One region of the Salipaludibacillus agaradhaerens genome, then DNA from elsewhere that is predicted to be linked to it. Evidence: riboswitches for the same ligand, from Rfam matches in the RefSeq annotation. Region 1 holds a riboswitch; each other region holds the start of a gene.
The links. A riboswitch is a leader RNA that binds a small molecule or an ion and turns the genes downstream of it on or off. The one in region 1 is predicted to bind thiamine pyrophosphate.

Region 1 (5,972 bases):
AAACCCCTTTTGTTATTATTAGATCTTTATCTGATATTGCAGGAAAAGATGCAAAAGTATCGTACGATCAGTTTCTCGTTAAAGCGTCAGTCCATTCAGCCAAAATGGTTATGCTAATGCTGGAAGAATTACGGTGTTCCCAGAAGTAAAGGCGTAAAATAATAGAGGGAAAAATTACAAGAGTAAGCGACTGTTTTGTCATGTTATACTTAATCTAGTTTAAAACAATCTTGAAGTTGATTGAGGTGAATAGCATGACAGACAGTCAAATAAAGCAATTGAAAGATAAAGTTGACGATTACCGTCGCTTTGCTTTTATATTAATTGCCCTTTCTGGTTTTTTGATGATCGGTACTGTTTTGCCCAAACAAGCAGTAATGTCACAAGGTTGGCTGTTAGCAGCTGTAGGTGGATTGTTAGTCTTATCGGTTTCCCTACATGGTGTAGCAGTTAAAACGCAACAGTTGCTCTTGAAGGAAGAGGACTAGCTTAATAAATAGATAGATCCTACCACGAGTTTATCCTTCATAAAGGATAGACTCGTTTTCATAGTTTTTAATCCATTGTACGAAATGCTTTTTTGAGTCAGTAAATAATTTAGTTGATTGCTACCGTTTAGGATATAGTTAGTTACGTATTAGCTTCTTTTATCTCGTCAAGTACATGTGTTAAAATTCTCGCAGTCAACCCCCAAATGATATGGCCATTATAGTTATAAAAGTGTTCTGTAACGTAACCTGTGCGCCATTTGTAATTTTCTCCTTCTGGAATAAGATGATAAGGAAAGCTGTTATCAGGCTTTAAACTTAATCTTATATAATGTTCTTCTCGTGGTAATACTAGTAATTCACTTACAGGTGCTATAATAATATCTTCCACCTCTTTTTTACTCACTTGGAAGGTTGCTTCTGAAGAGATAATACCTGAAAAAGGATAAACGATTAATTTAAAAGGTGTGACGATATAGTCAAGTTCCCCCATTATACTCACATTATTTTCTTCTATTCCTAATTCTTCGGTTAACTCTCTCACAGCGGTTTCCTTGAGAGAGGTATCACCCTCTTCTACTTTTCCCCCAGGAAAACAAATTTCCCCTGGCTGAGAAACATGTTGTGATCGAATTTGAAATACAAGATGTAGTTCATTGTCCCGTTCGATAAATGGTACTGTAATAGCAGCTGAAACAAAATTATTCATGTCTAATAACTTTGCTTTCTTTTGTCTAAAATGTTCTCTTAATGATTGAGGCATGAGTTCCATGTTGATAAGTCATCCTTTCATTCAATTTATCAGAGATAATCGTCCGTAAAACCCCCGCTTCAAAAATGAGAGGGGAGATAAATATATTTAGCGGTAGCTAACGGCCGCTAGAGTCCTGATTGACTCAACTACAAATTGGTGGGGAAAGAACCAATACACCCACTGATTAAAGGTTCGTTTTATGATAGGAGAGGAAAACTGCGTTATTATCGCTTATCAAGGAAAGTGTAAGAAATCTCATGAATGAAGGAGCGATGTTTATATTTGTCAGTCACTGGGTGGGAATAAAAGTTATAACAGAAAAATTCCTCATACATATGGACTTATTAATGTCATCATATCAAACTTTAGCTGAGAAAGGGTTAAATATTAGATACAATTGGAAAATTCCACTTGGCATCTGGGCAAATTTTGGATATAATGTGAGCAGAACAGAACGGAGGTGTAAGGATGAAGTTAACAGTTAAAAAGCCTATTTTTGCTGAGTCTGCAAGCTTTTTTGTCAACCAAGCCAGTCAAGTCTCCGGAAAGGTTATTATAAAAAAAGATCACTGGGTGATTGATGCAAAAAGTCTTTTAGGTGTTTTGGCATTGTCTCTCCAGCCGGGACAAGAAATTGATTTAGAGATGGACGAGTCAGAAAGTAGTCAATTTCTAAAAAGAATCACTGAAGAAGATCTTTTTGAACAGTAGAACTTATTTTTTTTTCCATACTTAAATGAATAGATTTACTAGCTAGGGGTGCCGTTCTACAGGACGGCTGAGAGGAATTTTTCCAACTCTTTGAACCTGAAATGGGTAATACCAGCGGAGGGAAGCTTAATAGACGTTAGTTTAAGAGTTTAATGTTTATTTAAGCGCACCTTTTTGCAAGGGCGCTTTTTTTAATGCAGTAAATTAAGGATGGTGATATAACGATGACGAATGAAGACACGCTAATTATTGGTGGAAAAAAACTTAAGAATCGTTTGTTTCTAGGCACGGGCAAGTATGGGGATCATCGTGTTATGGAGGAAGCGATTAAGCATGCAGCTACTCAAGTTGTAACTGTAGCAATGAGACGGGTGAATTTTGAAAACGAGGAAGAGGATATCGTTAGATTAATACCAGATAATATCATACTGATGCCTAATACGTCAGGTGCTCGAACTGCGGAAGAAGCAATAAGAATCGCAAGGCTTGCGAGAGCTTCTGGCTTAGGAAATTGGGTGAAGATTGAGGTCATTTCAGATCAGAAATATTTATTACCTGATAACCAGGAGACGTTAAAGGCGACAGATACTTTAGTAAAGGAGGGATTTGTGGTCCTACCCTATATGAGTCCTGATTTGATGGCAGGTAAGAGAATGATAGAAGCGGGAGCCGAAGTTGTTATGCCCTTAGGATCACCAATAGGGTCCAATAGAGGACTCCGTATGAAAGAGATGATCCAAATGATGATTGATGAATTGTCAGTACCAATTATTGTGGATGCAGGTATTGGAAAGCCATCAGAAGCTGCAGAGGCGATGGAAATGGGAGCTGATGCTGTTCTTGTTAATACGGCAATTGCTACAGCAGGTGATCCAGTTCAGATGGCGCGAGCATTTGATTTAGCAGTTAAAGCAGGGAGGATAAGCTATTTATCAGGTTTTGGCTCTACCTCTTTAAAAGCTCAAGCTTCGTCACCATTAACAGGGTTTTTAGATTAAAAAATTATCGCTCCCTGTAAAAATGAAGAGGCAAATATGAGATTAAGCTATATGAACGGCAGAATTGAAATCTTAACGTGAACAAGCCTAACGTGCTATATCGTCTCTGCACACACTCTAAAAAGGCATCCAGTAAAAGATGATGCCCCGAAGGATCAGCTGACTGTCTGAAGAGCTAATGGCGAAAAACATTTAGTGGTATGTATTGTGAAAATGGCTCTTAAAAAACAGGAGAGAGGAGACATATTGTGAGTTTTTATGACAAACTACAACACTTAAAAGGGTTGCCTATCGCTGATCATCTCGCATCAATATCTCCCAGTGAGATTGAGACGATTTTAACTAAATCAAGAATAGATGAACATGATTTTTTAAAACTTCTGTCTCCTGCGGCAGAAGCGTACTTAGAAGTTATGGCTCAGAAAGCACATCAGTTAACTGTTCAGCATTTTGGTAAAACGATGTTGCTTTTTCAACCATTATATTTGTCTGACTACTGTGTGAATATTTGTAAATATTGTAGTTTTAGTGTAGATAATTCTTTTCCTCGAAGACGTCTGACGATGGATGAAGTAAGAAAAGAAGCAGAGATCATTTCCGATAGAGGAATTCAACACATTATTTTATTATCTGGAGAGTCTAGAAATCATTCTTCAGTGGCGTATTTAATAGAAAGCATGTCAATTTTAAAAGACTATTTTGCGTCTATCTCAATTGAAATTCAACCGATGGACACGTTAGATTATCAGAAATTAGTGAAAGCAGGGATAGATGGTGTTACCGTTTATCAAGAAGTTTATGATGAGAAGGTTTACAGTGAGATTCATACTGCTGGACCAAAAAGAGATTTCCGTTATCGTTTGCAAACACCTGAACGGGCAGCAGCTGCTGGTATGAGGACAGTCAATATTGGTGCTTTACTTGGGCTTGATGAGTGGCGAAAAGAGTGCTTTATAACAGGGCTCCATGCAGCATACCTTCAACAAACCTTTCCTGAAACAGAAGTAAGTGTCTCATTTCCTAGGCTTCGCCCTCATGCAGGAAGCTATAAACCGAAAGTGATGATTACCGACAAACATTTAGTTCAAGCTATTGTGGCAGCAAGATTATTTTTACCGAGGGCTGGCATTACCCTTTCTACAAGAGAGCGAGCAACATTGCGAAATAATTTGATTCCACTTGGGGTTACAAAAATGTCAGCAGAGTCCTCGACAGTAGTAGGCGGATATTCTGAACCTGATGTTACACAAAGTCAATTTGACATCTCTGATGAGCGATCTGTGAAAGAAGTCAAAGAACATTTACAGCAAGCCAATTATTCACCTGTAATGAAAGACTGGCAGCTTATATGAAAAAGACATTAATAAATAACGAGATCCATGTCATTTCAAATGGGAAAATGCCGTTAACAAAATTTGTGGAAAAAGCTACTTTAATTGATTCGTATGTTGATTACTTTCATTTAAGAGAAAAAGCAACTTCAGCGAAGGATCTGTCTCACTGCATAGATCATATGCTGCAAGCGGGCATCCAGTTAGACAAGATTATTGTAAATGATCGTGTTGATGTCGCTCTGACAAAGCAAGTAAAGAGGGTTCAGCTTAATTACCAAAGTATTGATACGGCGGATGTTAAGCGAACATTTCCCACTTTACATGTAGGGAAGTCTGTTCACTCATTAAGAGAAGCGATGAAAGAGGAAGAAAACGGTGCAGACAGCATCATGTTTGGCCACATTTTTGACTCTCCATCAAAAAGAGCTCTTTTACCTCGTGGTCTGACCTCTTTACAAGAGATAACTAAAGAAGTGGCTATTCCTGTTATTGCTATTGGAGGGATTAGACCAGATAATGTAAAGAAGGTTTTTTACATGGGGGCAAAAGGTGTTGCGGTCATGTCCGGGATATGGGAGAGTGCTGACCTGCTTTCAGCTGTCAAAGATTTTAGGAGGAGGATGCCACATGCTAGTACACATTAATGGAAAAGAAGAAGAACTGCCACGAGGCATGACGGCAGAAGAATTACTTGATTATCTCAAATTAAGTAATAAACAAGTTGTCATTGAACTGAATCGCTCAATATTAACTACAAATGAACGAGAGACAACAGTTATTTCTGAGCAAGATGTAATAGAGATTGTGCAATTCGTTGGGGGCGGCTAAAAGGAGAGGGGAACCATGTCAAGTCGTTATTCAAGACAGATGTTTTTTGAACCAATTGGTGAACAAGGTCAAGAGAGATTAAAAAATAAGCATGTTTTATGTATTGGTCTTGGAGCATTAGGGAGTGTTAATGCTGAAAATCTCGTGAGAAGCGGGGTAGGAGAATTAACAATTGTTGATCGTGATTACGTAGAGATGAGTAATCTTCAACGACAATCCCTTTATGATGAGAAAGATGTGGCTAATAGATTACCTAAGGCTATTGCAGCAAAACAAAGATTAGAAGCAATTAATTCTGAAGTGACCATAAATGCCTTTGTTTCAGATGTTGGCGTAGAGGAATTAGCGGAATTGATCAGAGGAGTAGATTTAATCATTGATAGCTGCGACAATTTTCAAACCCGTTTTATTATTAATGATACAGCGATTAAGTACAATATTCCTTGGATCTTTGGCGCATGTGTTGGAAGCTATGGATTAAGCTTCACCATTATTCCTGGTGTTACACCCTGTTTAAATTGTCTACTAGATTCTCTTGAAATAGGAGGAGCTACTTGTGATACACAAGGAATTGTCAATCCAGTCGTGCATATGGTAACAGCTTATCAAACAACAGAAGCACTTAAACTCTTGATTGGTGATCAGACGACTTTTAGATCCACTCTCGCTTCTTTTGATTTGTGGAAAAATGAGCATTCTTATTTACAGGTCAATAAATTAAAGAAAGAGTCGTGTACTTCTTGCGGTAAGAAACGTATTTATCCTTATTTAAACTATCATTTCCAAACGAAGGTAGCAGTATTGTGTGGAAGAAATACGGTTCAAATTCGTCCGCCAGTCACGGTTGAACGCAATTTTG
Region 2 (5,972 bases), 740 kb from region 1:
AACATCGTCCCATTGGCTCATTTCTATTCGTTGGCCCTACAGGCGTGGGGAAAACCGAATTGACAAAATCATTAGCAGAAGAGCTCTTTGGCTCAAAAGAGGCGATGATCCGTCTTGACATGAGTGAATATATGGAGAAACATGCCGTGTCTAAATTAATCGGTTCACCTCCTGGTTATGTTGGACATGAAGAAGCCGGGCAGTTAACAGAAAAAGTTCGCAGAAACCCTTACTCCATTATCTTACTGGATGAAATTGAAAAAGCCCATCCAGATGTGCAACACGCCTTTTTGCAAATAATGGAGGACGGCCGTCTCACTGACAGTCAAGGACGGACAGTGAGTTTTAAAGACACTGTGATTATCATGACAAGCAATGCCGGTGTTGGTTCTAAAAAAGTGACAGTCGGTTTTGGAGCAAATGAAGCGTTAAATCAAACCTCTCTATTAGACTCACTCTCATCTTATTTTAAGCCAGAATTTCTTAATAGATTTGATGCGATTATTGAGTTTAAACAGTTGGAGAAAGACCATTTAATGATGATTGTAGATCTCATGCTCGACGAATTACAAACGACATTAACGGAGCAGAATAGGACGCTTCACGTCTCAGCAGAAGCAAAAGAAAAGCTTGCAGATTTAGGTTATCACCCGTCATTCGGTGCGCGCCCTTTACGTCGCACTTTACAGGATCAAGTGGAAGACCGCCTCACCGATTTAATTCTTGAGGACGATGCCATTACCAACATCTCTGTGACCGTGGAAAATGGTGAAATTAGTGTGAGTGTTTAATAGCGCAGCACCCAGTGGAAGACAAGGAGAAAAGAAAACGAGTTGTTACAACTGACTAAAGTTGAGAAGTTTCTTTTTCCATAAGTTATCTAAACTATAGGAAACGCCCTGATTCCAGTATGGCAATGGATTCAGGGCGTTGTTATTACATATTTATGTCGATAGACTGTGCTTAAATCTTCTTCTAATCGAATTGGCAATGAGCAGGAATAATGAAAAGGGGCGTTAGTATTAAGAACTATTAAGCAGCATTATCTCATCCTAAGACATATGCGTGTGCGTGTAAGTTTGGAAGTGTATATTTTCTTTTAGATGTTTTCAAATAGGAAAAGTTGAAGATTTGTCAGACAATAGTCATGTTAATAGTCGATAACGCCTCGTGAAAATAACTAGATAATATTATTTCTAGTCTCTAATTATATGACGTAAGTCTCATTTTTAAAGTTAAATGTTTTATATAAGTTATAAGTGGAACGAGAGAGGATGTATGGAGAAATCCTAATAGTCTGACAATTAGATTGGAGGATTGATCCGGTATGACACATCGGATTGTGAGCCACAAAGCATTATGTCTGTATAAAGAATAGCACCTTATCTCAAATTCAGTCAGTATGTGATATTAAAAGAATTTATAGGAGGTATGTGTGATATGGTACAAGATTTATATCCATCTAGATTAAATGAGAAGGCATCTATTTTTGAAAGGAAAGATCCTGTTATCCATAACGAAAAAGCGTATGAGGAAGGTCCTTTGTCGCGAAAAGAGTTGAACTTTTACGACCAAAATGGCTATATTATGTTGGAAAAATTCTTTGATGATGACCAGCTAAATATGATGAAGCAAGAGCTTCAGTATACGATGGACCAAAACCGTCATCGCGACTCTGATGAGGTGATAAAAGAACCGAGCAGTAATGAAATTCGTTCCATATTTGAAGTTCATAAAGACGGAGGTTTTTTTGAGAAGCTATCTCAAAATGAACGGCTCGTTAAAATTTGTGAACAGATTCTTGGCAGTCAAGTGTATATTAACCAATCGCGAATAAATTTCAAGCCAGGCTTTAAAGGAAAAGAGTTTTATTGGCATTCAGACTTTGAAACTTGGCATATGGAAGATGGGATGCCGCGAATGCGCGCATTAAGTTGCTCCATCATTTTAACAGATAATTATGAGTATAACGGGCCCCTTATGCTTATACCTGGTTCCCATAAGTGGTACGTCTCCACATCAGGAGAAACACCTGAAGATAATTATAAATCGTCATTGCAAAAACAAGAAGTAGGCGTTCCAGACAATAAAAGTATGGAATGGCTCGTTAAACAAGCTGGCGGTCAAATTGATCGTGCTACTGGCCCGGCAGGCTCCGTTTTATTATTTGAATGTAATACGATGCATGGGTCTGCCGGTAATATTTCACCGTATCCACGGAGTAACGTCTTCTTCGTCTATAACTCTATTAAAAATAAGCTAGAAAAGCCGTTCGGTGGTACGGAACCTCGTCCTGAATTTTTAGCTAATAGGGATAATGTCAAACCAATTGAACCAGCCAAAAGTTTAAACTACTCACGTAAATATTAAATAGCGTCATAAAGTGCTTGCCTTTATAATGGGGCAGGTGCTTTTTACGTAGCCGGCTTAACACATGAAATAGAGGAATCCAAATCAAATGGGGAAGAACAGTCATGAACATGCTATATTGTTGTTCACTTTAAAAGCGAATCACGTTACGTTTGTCTCAGTATCTTCATTTAATTATCTTTGAAAGATACAATTTATTTTCTATCTGTAGGTGTTTACAATTACCGGAAAGGTCAGTACAATAGAAGACAATATGATAGCCGTGTTCGCACTAGGGGCGCTTTAGCTGAGAGACAGGTGTAAGTCCTGTTAACCCTTTGAACCCGATCTGGATAATACCAGCGTGGGGAAGTGCAGGTACACACATGTAGCCTGGTTATTAAAGGGGCTTTTATTACATGGACGTAACTGCATCTTCCTTATTAGGAAGGTGCGTTTTTTATTTGTGCGAGACTCATAGACTAAAAGTGACGCTTCAGTGAGGCGCGGTGATCATATAATGAAAATATGTAGGAGGCCATTTATTATGCAGGGGTTAAGTTGTGGAACGAGCAGAATTGTAGGGTGTCGATTTTCAGTATACCCTATGACAGACAATTTCGTGGATGTCATTAAAGGAGCATTGGAGGAAGTGGATACATCTAAAGTGTGGCAATACACCGATGATGTAAGCACGTGTATTCGCGGTCGTAGTGAGCATGTGTTTGATGTAGCTAAGGCTATTTTTATTCATGCGGCGAAAACAGGGGTTCATGTTGTCTTCAACGGGACTTTTTCAATTGGATGTCCGGGAGACTCAGAAGGAGACACGTATATGTCACAGGATGATAGGCGGATGAATGAAGAGAAATCCCAAGCTGAAAAGGTGACTGCCGCTTCACAATTCGCCCTTTATCCTATGAACAATCCAGATTACATGCAAATCATCGCTGATCAAGTACAGGTTGCCGAAAAGCATGGCACTTTCACAAAAGGGGTTCATTATGCGAGCCGATTAGACGGTGATGCAAATGACGTCTTTCGTACGTTGGAAGAGGCATTCACGAACACATCGAAAACATCAGATAGAAGTCATGTGACCATGACGGTAGCCATCTCAGCCAATAGTCCATCAAAAAAAGACATGTAGGAGGGCACTACGTATGATGAAGCAATGGAAGTTGAAAGAAATCGTATTAATGTCGATCTTTGGCGTTGTTTTCGCTGTCATTTATCTTCTGTTTTATTTTTTCGGGCAAGGGTTGCGAAACTTTTTAACCCCTTTTGGTCTCGCGCCATTTGGCTACGAAATCATTTTTGGCATTTGGTTTATCGTGTCGATCATCGCAGCATATGTCATTCGTAAACCAGGAGCCGCCTTTTGGTCAGAATTAATTGCAGGAACTGTGCAAGTATTAATCGGAAGTCCAGCTGGTCCGAGATTAATTATATCTGCAGCGATTCAAGGGATTGGAGCAGAGATCGTATTCCTCGCTACGCGTTATCGTAACTTCTCGCTTCATATTCTTGTGCTTGCAGGGATGTCTGCAGCAGTATTTAGTTATGCATGGGGATGGTTTTCTTCCGGATTAGCCGCACTTACTCCGGGTCTCATAGTAGCGACACTGGCTGTAAGAATATTAAGTGGAGCGCTACTCGCTGGTGTTCTTGGGAAATATATCAGTGATCAATTGGCACAAACCGGGGTTTTACGAGGATATGCGTTAGGAAAGGAGCGTCAGGAAAAACGTGAAAAATCAGCATCCTGATGACCGTCATCCGATCATTCGTGTGGAAGATCTCGTATTTGCTTATGAAAAAAATCACGAGAAGCCTCTTATTGATCACGTTAGTTTCACTCTTGAAGAAGGTGAGCTGACTCTTTTAATGGGGGCGAGTGGATCTGGAAAAAGTACACTAGCTCTTAGTTTAAATGGCCTGTATCCAGAAGTGGTAGAAGGTTTTCAACAAGGCAGCATTTTTTTTCGAGGTCTCCCTTTGGAAAGCTATGAAAAAGGGGTAGTAAACAAGCATATCGGCATTGTGTTTCAAGATCCAGAAAGTCAGTTTTGTATGGTGACGGTTGAGAATGAACTAGCTTTCACCATGGAAAACTGTTCAATTCCGAGAAGTGAGATGAAAAAACGTATGGACGATGTGCTGAAGATAACGGGTTTAACTAACATGAAAAAGCGTGCCATTCATGAATTGTCTGGTGGTCAAAAGCAAAAAGTTGCCTTAGCTTCTGTCTTATTATTGGAACCGGACGTCCTTATTCTTGATGAACCGACAGCCAATTTGGACCCAGTTTCCAGCCTAGAATTTATTGAGCTCGTAGCAGAACTTCAACGGAAAACACGTTTAACGGTTGTGGTCATTGAGCATCAATTAGATGATTGGCTTCCTTTCGCACACCGTATTCTTGCTTTAGGGAAAAATGGGCGTCTCTTTGCAGATGGAAAACCTAAAGACGTGCTAACGGAGGAAGCCGACCAATTTAAATCTGAAGGTATTTATTTACCGTGCGAAAAAGCAAGCGTTCAAAGTCCAGTTGCTAATGATCCCTATGACAGCCATGAGGCGATATTGCAGATAGAAAACTTAACGTTTAATCGAAAAGAAAAAAAGATATTAACAGAGTTGAGCGTATCACTACGGAAAGGTGAGTTTATCGCGATTGTTGGAGAGAACGGGGCAGGAAAATCGACACTTCTTCAAGTGATGGCAGGATTACTATCTCCTAAACAAGGGAAGGTCATTTTTCTTGGTAAAGCGCTTGATGAATGGACTGAAGGCGATTTGCGTCGGGCCATGGGATTTGTTTTTCAGAATCCCGAGCATCAATTTATTACCGATACTGTAGCTGATGAATTGGCATTTGGGATGAGGCTTAACGATCAGAATCCCTCTGATATTGAAAATAAAGTGGCAGAACTTCTTCATCATTTTCAGCTAGAAAATCATCGATGGCACAATCCTTTTTCCTTGAGTGGCGGTCAAAAAAGGCGTTTAAGTGTGGCTACGATGCTTGATGAGACACCTGAGCTGTTGTTATTTGATGAACCGACATTCGGTCAAGATGCCCATACAACCACTGAATTAATGAAAATTATCCTCGATTTGAAAGCAAACGGAACGACGATTGTTTTTGTGACACATGATATGAATCTAGTGGATATGTATAGTGAGCGGGTTATCGTATTGGATGAGGGACGGCTAGCGTTTCAAGGGATACCAGCAGAGCTATGGTCAGATCACGAGCTCGTCTATCGCGCACGGCTGCGGCTTCCGCATCGTTTGCAAAAGCAAGTGAAAGCAGGGGAAGTCATATGATTTCATCGGTAAATCCAGCGATTAAAATGACGGCAATTCTCATTCCTGGTGTCCTGCTGAGTTTTAGTTTTGATATTTTCACTCCGCTTGCTTACTTACTATTTATTATCACGGTTACGTTTTTATTTAGTGATATTCCGTTAAAAAAATGGCTGCTTGTGTTTTCTCCATTTGTTTTTCTGGCGTTAGGGTTTGCTTGGATGACGGTGCTATATACGAGTGATGGGTTCAGTGATGGTGCCTTATTATTTGAATTTTTATGGTTTGAAGTAACGACAGGAGGTGTCATG
Region 3 (5,972 bases), 1.5 Mb from region 1:
GCGTCTTGATCGGGAAATGGCTTGCGACACGGAAGTGCTACATTCAATAGATCGATGCGATTTTGAAAAGTATGGAAAGACGATCATTCGATTTGTGGAGAGGAATAAGGAATCAGCTATTTTAAATTTAGCAACGCCATTATTAGGTTCTGAAAAACATATAAAAAGACGGATGATCCATATTGCTTCTTTTACTGAAGAATCGAAACTATTAAAATTAAAAAGTATGTTTATTTTTATCGTTATCACGCTGTTTTTAATCGCTCAATTCCCTCTTTTATCGGTAACCGCTTCTTCTAGTGAGCGCTATTTATTTGATGATCAGCGGGCGATATATGAAGATTTGAGTCGATACTTTGGAGAGAATGAAGGTAGTTTTGTAGTATACAGTGCGAGCAACGATGAATATCAAATTTATAACCGAGAAAAAAGTGTCATGAGAGTCTCTCCTAACTCTTCCTATAAAATGTTCACCGCGTTAATGGCGTTAGAGGAAGGTGTGATTACAGGAGATGATTCACTATTAGAGTGGGACGGCTTACAGTATGATTATGAGGAATGGCATGCCAATCACGACTTAAGAACCGCCATGAGCTACTCGGTCACTTGGTACTTTCAAGAGTTAGATCGACAAATACAAAGAGATCGTATTCAATATTATTTGGAAATGTTCGATTATGGTAATAAAGATCTGTCGGGACGGTTAGACGAGTATTGGCTAGAATCGTCTTTAAAGATTTCGCCTATTGAACAGGTAGAACTCCTTCAATCATTTTATATGAATGAATATCATTTTAAAGAAAAAAATGTACAATTAGTTAAAGAGGCCATAAAGTTAGAAGAAACTCAAGAAGGCACGCTTTTTGGAAAGACCGGTACAGGGATTGTGAATGATCGAGCTGTAAACGGTTGGTTTATAGGATTCGTCGAAACCGAAACGGATACGTATTTCTTTGCAACGAATATCCAACATCAAGATCATGCGTATGGAAGTAAAGCTGCTGAGATTACGCAAGCCATATTAAGTAGCAAAGGGATTTATAAATAATGTGAATAGAAGGAGGAAGGAGATGTCTAATCGACTGCCTAGTATTTCTGAATCCGAGTGGGAGATCATGAAAGTCCTTTGGGAAAATAGCCCTCAGACTGCCAATCAAGTGATCCAGGCTATGCAAGAACAAACGGATTGGAAACCAAAAACAATTCGAACGCTTCTCGATCGATTAACGAAAAAACAGGTCGTAGGGGTTAACAAAGATCAAAAAGTGTATACCTTTTTCCCGTTATACTCGGAAGATGAATGCAAACGCGCAGAGGCACAGTCTTTCATTAAAAGAATCTATGGTGGGACGTTCAAACCGATGCTGGTTCAGTTTATCGAAGAAGAATCTCTCTCGAAAGAAGAACTGGACGAACTGCGGTCCATTTTAGAGCGTAAACGAGAAGAGAAATAAATCAATGCTTCCAATAAATCCTCTACATTATACCGAATTGCTATTTTTTTCATAAGTTTCTCAGGCATTAGGTATAACTTTTGTGGCGATAATGAATAACAAAATTAAAAGCAGAGAGCTAACTCTGCTTTTAATTTTGACCTTTAAACTGATGGGCATATCTTGTTATTTGTGGCGCATACAGTTTACCAAACTATTTTTATTCGAGCCATGTCTGCTTCAACTTTTGCGGCAGCGACAGAATGGCATCCCATATGAATCACTGATATAACTTTTTTCCAGACTGTTTAAATTCGTTCGCTTTTTCTCTCATTCCTTTTTCGATGGCTTCTTTTGTGTCTAGCTTGTTTTCTTTAGCATAATGCCGGATGTCTTGGGAGATCCTCATACTGCAAAATTTCGGTCCACACATGGAACAGAAATGCGCTGTTTTGGCCCCTTCGGCAGGTAACGTTTCGTCGTGATATTGCAATGCTAACTCCGGATCTAATGATAAATTAAACTGGTCTCTCCAACGAAATTCAAATCGCGCTTTTGATAGAGCATCATCTCTTTGACGAGCACCAGGATGTCCTTTTGCTAAATCGGCAGCATGTGCGGCGATTTTATATGTGATTACACCTTCTCGAACATCGTCTCGATTTGGTAAACCTAGGTGTTCTTTTGGTGTCACATAACAAAGCATCGCCGTGCCATACCATCCAATCATGGCAGCCCCAATAGCCGATGTAATGTGATCATATCCAGGGGCTATATCAGTAGTCAGTGGTCCAAGTGTATAAAAAGGTGCTTCTTCACATACCTCTAGTTGTTTATCTATATTTTCTTTTATAAGATGCATCGGCACGTGCCCAGGTCCTTCTACCATCACTTGTACATCATGTTCCCAAGCGATCTTGGTTAGTTCCCCAAGAGTTTCTAGCTCTGCAAATTGAGCTTCATCGTTTGCGTCTGCAATTGAGCCAGGGCGTAAGCCATCACCTAAAGAAAAAGCCACATCATACGTTTTCATAATCTCACAGATGTCTTCAAAATGAGTATATAAGAAACTTTCTTTATGATGATAGAGGCACCATTGCGCCATGATCGATCCACCTCTCGATACAATCCCTGTTAAACGCTTTGCTGTGAGAGGCACATATCTTAAAAGAACGCCAGCATGAATAGTGAAGTAATCCACACCTTGTTCTGCTTGTTCGATGAGTGTATCACGATAAATCTCCCATGTTAGGTCTTCCGCAATTCCATTCACTTTTTCAAGTGCTTGATAAATAGGTACCGTACCAACTGGGACAGCGGAATTACGAATAATCCATTCCCGTGTCGTATGAATGTTTTTTCCTGTTGAAAGGTCCATAATAGTATCAGCCCCCCAACGGGTCGCCCAAGTCATTTTTTCCACCTCTTCTTCAATAGATGAAGAAACAGCTGAATTACCAATATTCGCATTAATTTTAACATGGAAATGTCGGCCTATGATCATAGGCTCTGTCTCTGGATGGTTGATATTAGAAGGAATAATCGCTCGCCCTCTTGCTACTTCATCACGAACAAATTCAGGTTTCATATTTTCTCTTATTGCGATGAACGCCATTTCAGGTGTAATAATCCCTTTTTTAGCATAATGAAGTTGTGTGACATTTCGGCTTTTTTTTGCACGTAACGGCTTTCTTTTCAAACCAGGAAATACGTTACGATGTGCACGAGGATCATGTCCATCTTGATAGCCATTGTCTTGGGGCTTTATCTCTCGCCCTTCATATTCCTCTACATCATTTCTTTCTCGAATCCATTTGCTTCTAAGCGTAGGGAGACCTTTTGTTATATCAACGGCATAATGACTATCTGTATAGGGGCCGCTTGTGTCATAAACACGAACTGGCGGATTTTCTTCTTCCCCAAAGCTACCAGTAGTCGGGCTTAACGCAATTTCACGCATCGGTACTTTCATATCAGGTCTACAACCTTCTACATATACTTTTTTACTCCCTGAAAAGCTAGACATGATGGCAATGTTTTGTTCATTGAATGAAGATGTTGACATTGATTCAATCTCTCCCTTTTAAAAAATGTAGTAAGGGACGAGACCAAGAACATATCGAGTGGGACATGCCATAAAACAACATAAAAAAGCCGAATCCATAAAAGTAGACCCGGCTTTATATGTAGAAGTTAATTCATAAAAAAAGATGAGCTTTCTAACTTCCCCACGCTGGTATGATCCAGATCAGGTCCAAAGGGTCAAGAAACTTTAACGCGTTTCTGTCTCAGCCCAACTCATTGGACTCCCCTAGTTATTTCAATTGAATTTGTTTCAAGAATACATCAACTTCCATAAAAATGAAAGGGTTTTAAAAAAGTTAAAAGTAAACATTGAGTTATCCTCATAACGCTTTAAATGGCACGACTTTCTTTGAATCGTCCTTTCAACGCGAGTGGGCAGGAAGCTAGAGGTTATTTTGACGGTGAGAGCGCCTGTGGTAAGACTTGCTTTGACATATCGCTGAACCTTGAACAGGCAAGGCGCCATATTAAGACATCATACATCTGGTAGTAACTGAGTGAGGCAATTTCATCATGATGTTTAAAATACAACAGCACGTATAAATTGGAATAAATTTTCTTTAGTATGAGGGTGATAATTAGTGGGGCTTTCGTTCTCATCTCTATTTTGTGCCTGAGGTTAAAGACGGTTAGTTGTGATAAAAAAGGACAGAACATAAGACGACTCCCTAAGGATTAAGTGCAGTCTGAAGTGAAAGTCACAGCCATTATTGCAACTTTGGTCAATGTTTGCAGAGAGCCTTTTCATGATCAGACTCAACATTCAACAAACAAGTATACTCAAATATCTTGTGAGTTTAACTTCTCTGTTTCTTTTAGTGATATATATAGTTCCTGTCGATCAGGTTAACGATTTAGGGGAAGAAAAACAACGAAGCTATACAATAAGAATGTATCTTATGTATAGCTCTTCATAATTTTATGTTGCTACTGATTTTTCCTGTTTCCAAGTGTATTTGAAATTACAAGGCTTAAAAAGCTTAGGATTAATAAATTCAACTTTGTCCAATTCACCTGAGAACTCTTCAATAGAAAAATCTATTCGGAGTATTTTGCTTTTATTAATACATGTTTTGGCTTCCTTTTTTGAAATCATAACCCAACTATTTGTAGCTATATTGTAGGAGCTGTGAGCGAGAAGTAACTCTCCACTTATCAGTTGTAACTCAAGATGATAAGTTCCAGTCTTTGTAATAGGTAATAGCATAGAAGAGTTTCCTTTTAACTGTCCCTTTAAAGTTGACTCTCCTTGTTCTTTTCCTATAAGTATAGGTTTCCTAAGGAAAAAAAATATAAGGGAAATAGAAAGAAATGCAGAAATTAAGAAGTATATTTTCGTGACCATCCTACACCCTCCTTTAACTTAGGCGATTTTGGTAAATGACCTAGTGAACTTTCTTCATGATGTTCAAGAGAATGACATTTAGCTACTCCAACTCGTTGCGAGGTGTATATACCTGTATGTCCAGAAAACATATAACTGATGGCACAGGCCGTGAATAGATAGACCGCAGCCTCTGCTCCAAATAACTCAATTCCCATAATAAAACATGCCAAAGGTGTATTGGTAGCTCCTGCGAAAACAGCGATAAATCCTAATCCGGCAAGTAAAGGTGTAGGTACACCAAGAAAGCTAGATAGCGTGTTTCCTAGAGTAGCACCAATCGTAAACAGGGGGGTAACTTCACCACCTTGGAATCCTGCCCCAAGAGTAATTGTTGTTAATAACATTTTCCAGAAGAATGCAAGCGGTGAAACGTCTCCTTCAAATGATTCGTGAATTAATGGAAGGCTTAACCCAGTATAATCTCTAGTACCTAATATTAGAACAATAGTGACAACGATAGCCCCACCTACAAAACTTTTCATCATTGGGTTTTTGAAATAAGTCGAAAACAGTGATTTAAACCCTTGTGACAATTTACTAAATAATAGGGCTGTTAAACCGAAAATGATACCCGCTAGGATAATTTTTATTAATAAGATTACTGAAAATTCAGGGATGACGCCAAGGCTATAATGGGTGTGCGGAACGCCCCAAGCACTAGTAATTCTATCACCTATTAAAGCGGCAAAAAAACAAGGAATTAATGCTCGATAGCGAATGACTCCAAAGGCCAATACTTCCAATGCAAAAATCGCTCCAGCTAAAGGGGTCCCAAAAACAGAACCAAACCCTGCACTAATTCCACAAATCAATATGATGTTACGATCTGTCGCACGTAACTTTAAGTATTTCCATACTGCATCTGCTAAACTGCTTCCCATCTGAACAGCGGTACCTTCACGACCAGCAGAACCTCCAAACAGATGTGTCATAATGGTACCAAAGAGAACTAGAGGTGCCATCCTGAGTGGCACACCGTCTTGGCTGTTATGAATCTGTTCTAAAATAAGGTTATTTCCTTTACCAGCTGTGCCCCCAAATTTCATATACATATAACTAACGATAAC

Region 2: linked by a shared signal. The riboswitch ahead of BK581_RS08695 (YkoF family thiamine/hydroxymethylpyrimidine-binding protein) and the one ahead of BK581_RS05250 (thiazole synthase) in region 1 are both predicted to bind thiamine pyrophosphate.
Region 3: linked by a shared signal. The riboswitch ahead of thiC (phosphomethylpyrimidine synthase ThiC) and the one ahead of BK581_RS05250 (thiazole synthase) in region 1 are both predicted to bind thiamine pyrophosphate.

What each region holds. Positions count from the first base shown of each region.
Region 1 covers NZ_KV917378.1:1,087,894-1,093,865, reverse strand. The annotation lists gene mtnN (5'-methylthioadenosine/S-adenosylhomocysteine nucleosidase) at 1-149, shown strand, start outside; gene BK581_RS05270 (YrhC family protein) at 255-488, shown strand; gene BK581_RS05265 (NUDIX hydrolase) at 631-1,260, opposite strand; gene BK581_RS05255 (HPr family phosphocarrier protein) at 1,711-1,953, shown strand; TPP riboswitch at 1,988-2,093, shown strand; gene BK581_RS05250 (thiazole synthase) at 2,178-2,951, shown strand; gene thiH (2-iminoacetate synthase ThiH) at 3,200-4,303, shown strand; gene tenI (thiazole tautomerase TenI) at 4,300-4,929, shown strand; gene thiS (sulfur carrier protein ThiS) at 4,913-5,113, shown strand; gene BK581_RS05230 (ThiF family adenylyltransferase) at 5,129-5,972, shown strand, end outside.
Region 2 covers NZ_KV917378.1:1,826,217-1,832,188, reverse strand. The annotation lists gene BK581_RS08705 (ATP-dependent Clp protease ATP-binding subunit) at 1-791, shown strand, start outside; gene thpD (ectoine hydroxylase) at 1,441-2,370, shown strand; TPP riboswitch at 2,634-2,737, shown strand; gene BK581_RS08695 (YkoF family thiamine/hydroxymethylpyrimidine-binding protein) at 2,897-3,499, shown strand; gene BK581_RS08690 (ECF transporter S component) at 3,513-4,118, shown strand; gene BK581_RS08685 (ABC transporter ATP-binding protein) at 4,099-5,682, shown strand; gene BK581_RS08680 (energy-coupling factor transporter transmembrane component T family protein) at 5,679-5,972, shown strand, end outside.
Region 3 covers NZ_KV917378.1:2,564,040-2,570,011, reverse strand. The annotation lists gene BK581_RS11955 (BlaR1 family beta-lactam sensor/signal transducer) at 1-1,048, shown strand, start outside; gene blaI (penicillinase repressor BlaI) at 1,071-1,454, shown strand; gene thiC (phosphomethylpyrimidine synthase ThiC) at 1,714-3,498, opposite strand; TPP riboswitch at 3,642-3,756, opposite strand; gene BK581_RS11940 (hypothetical protein) at 4,438-4,863, opposite strand; gene BK581_RS11935 (voltage-gated chloride channel family protein) at 4,839-5,972, opposite strand, start outside.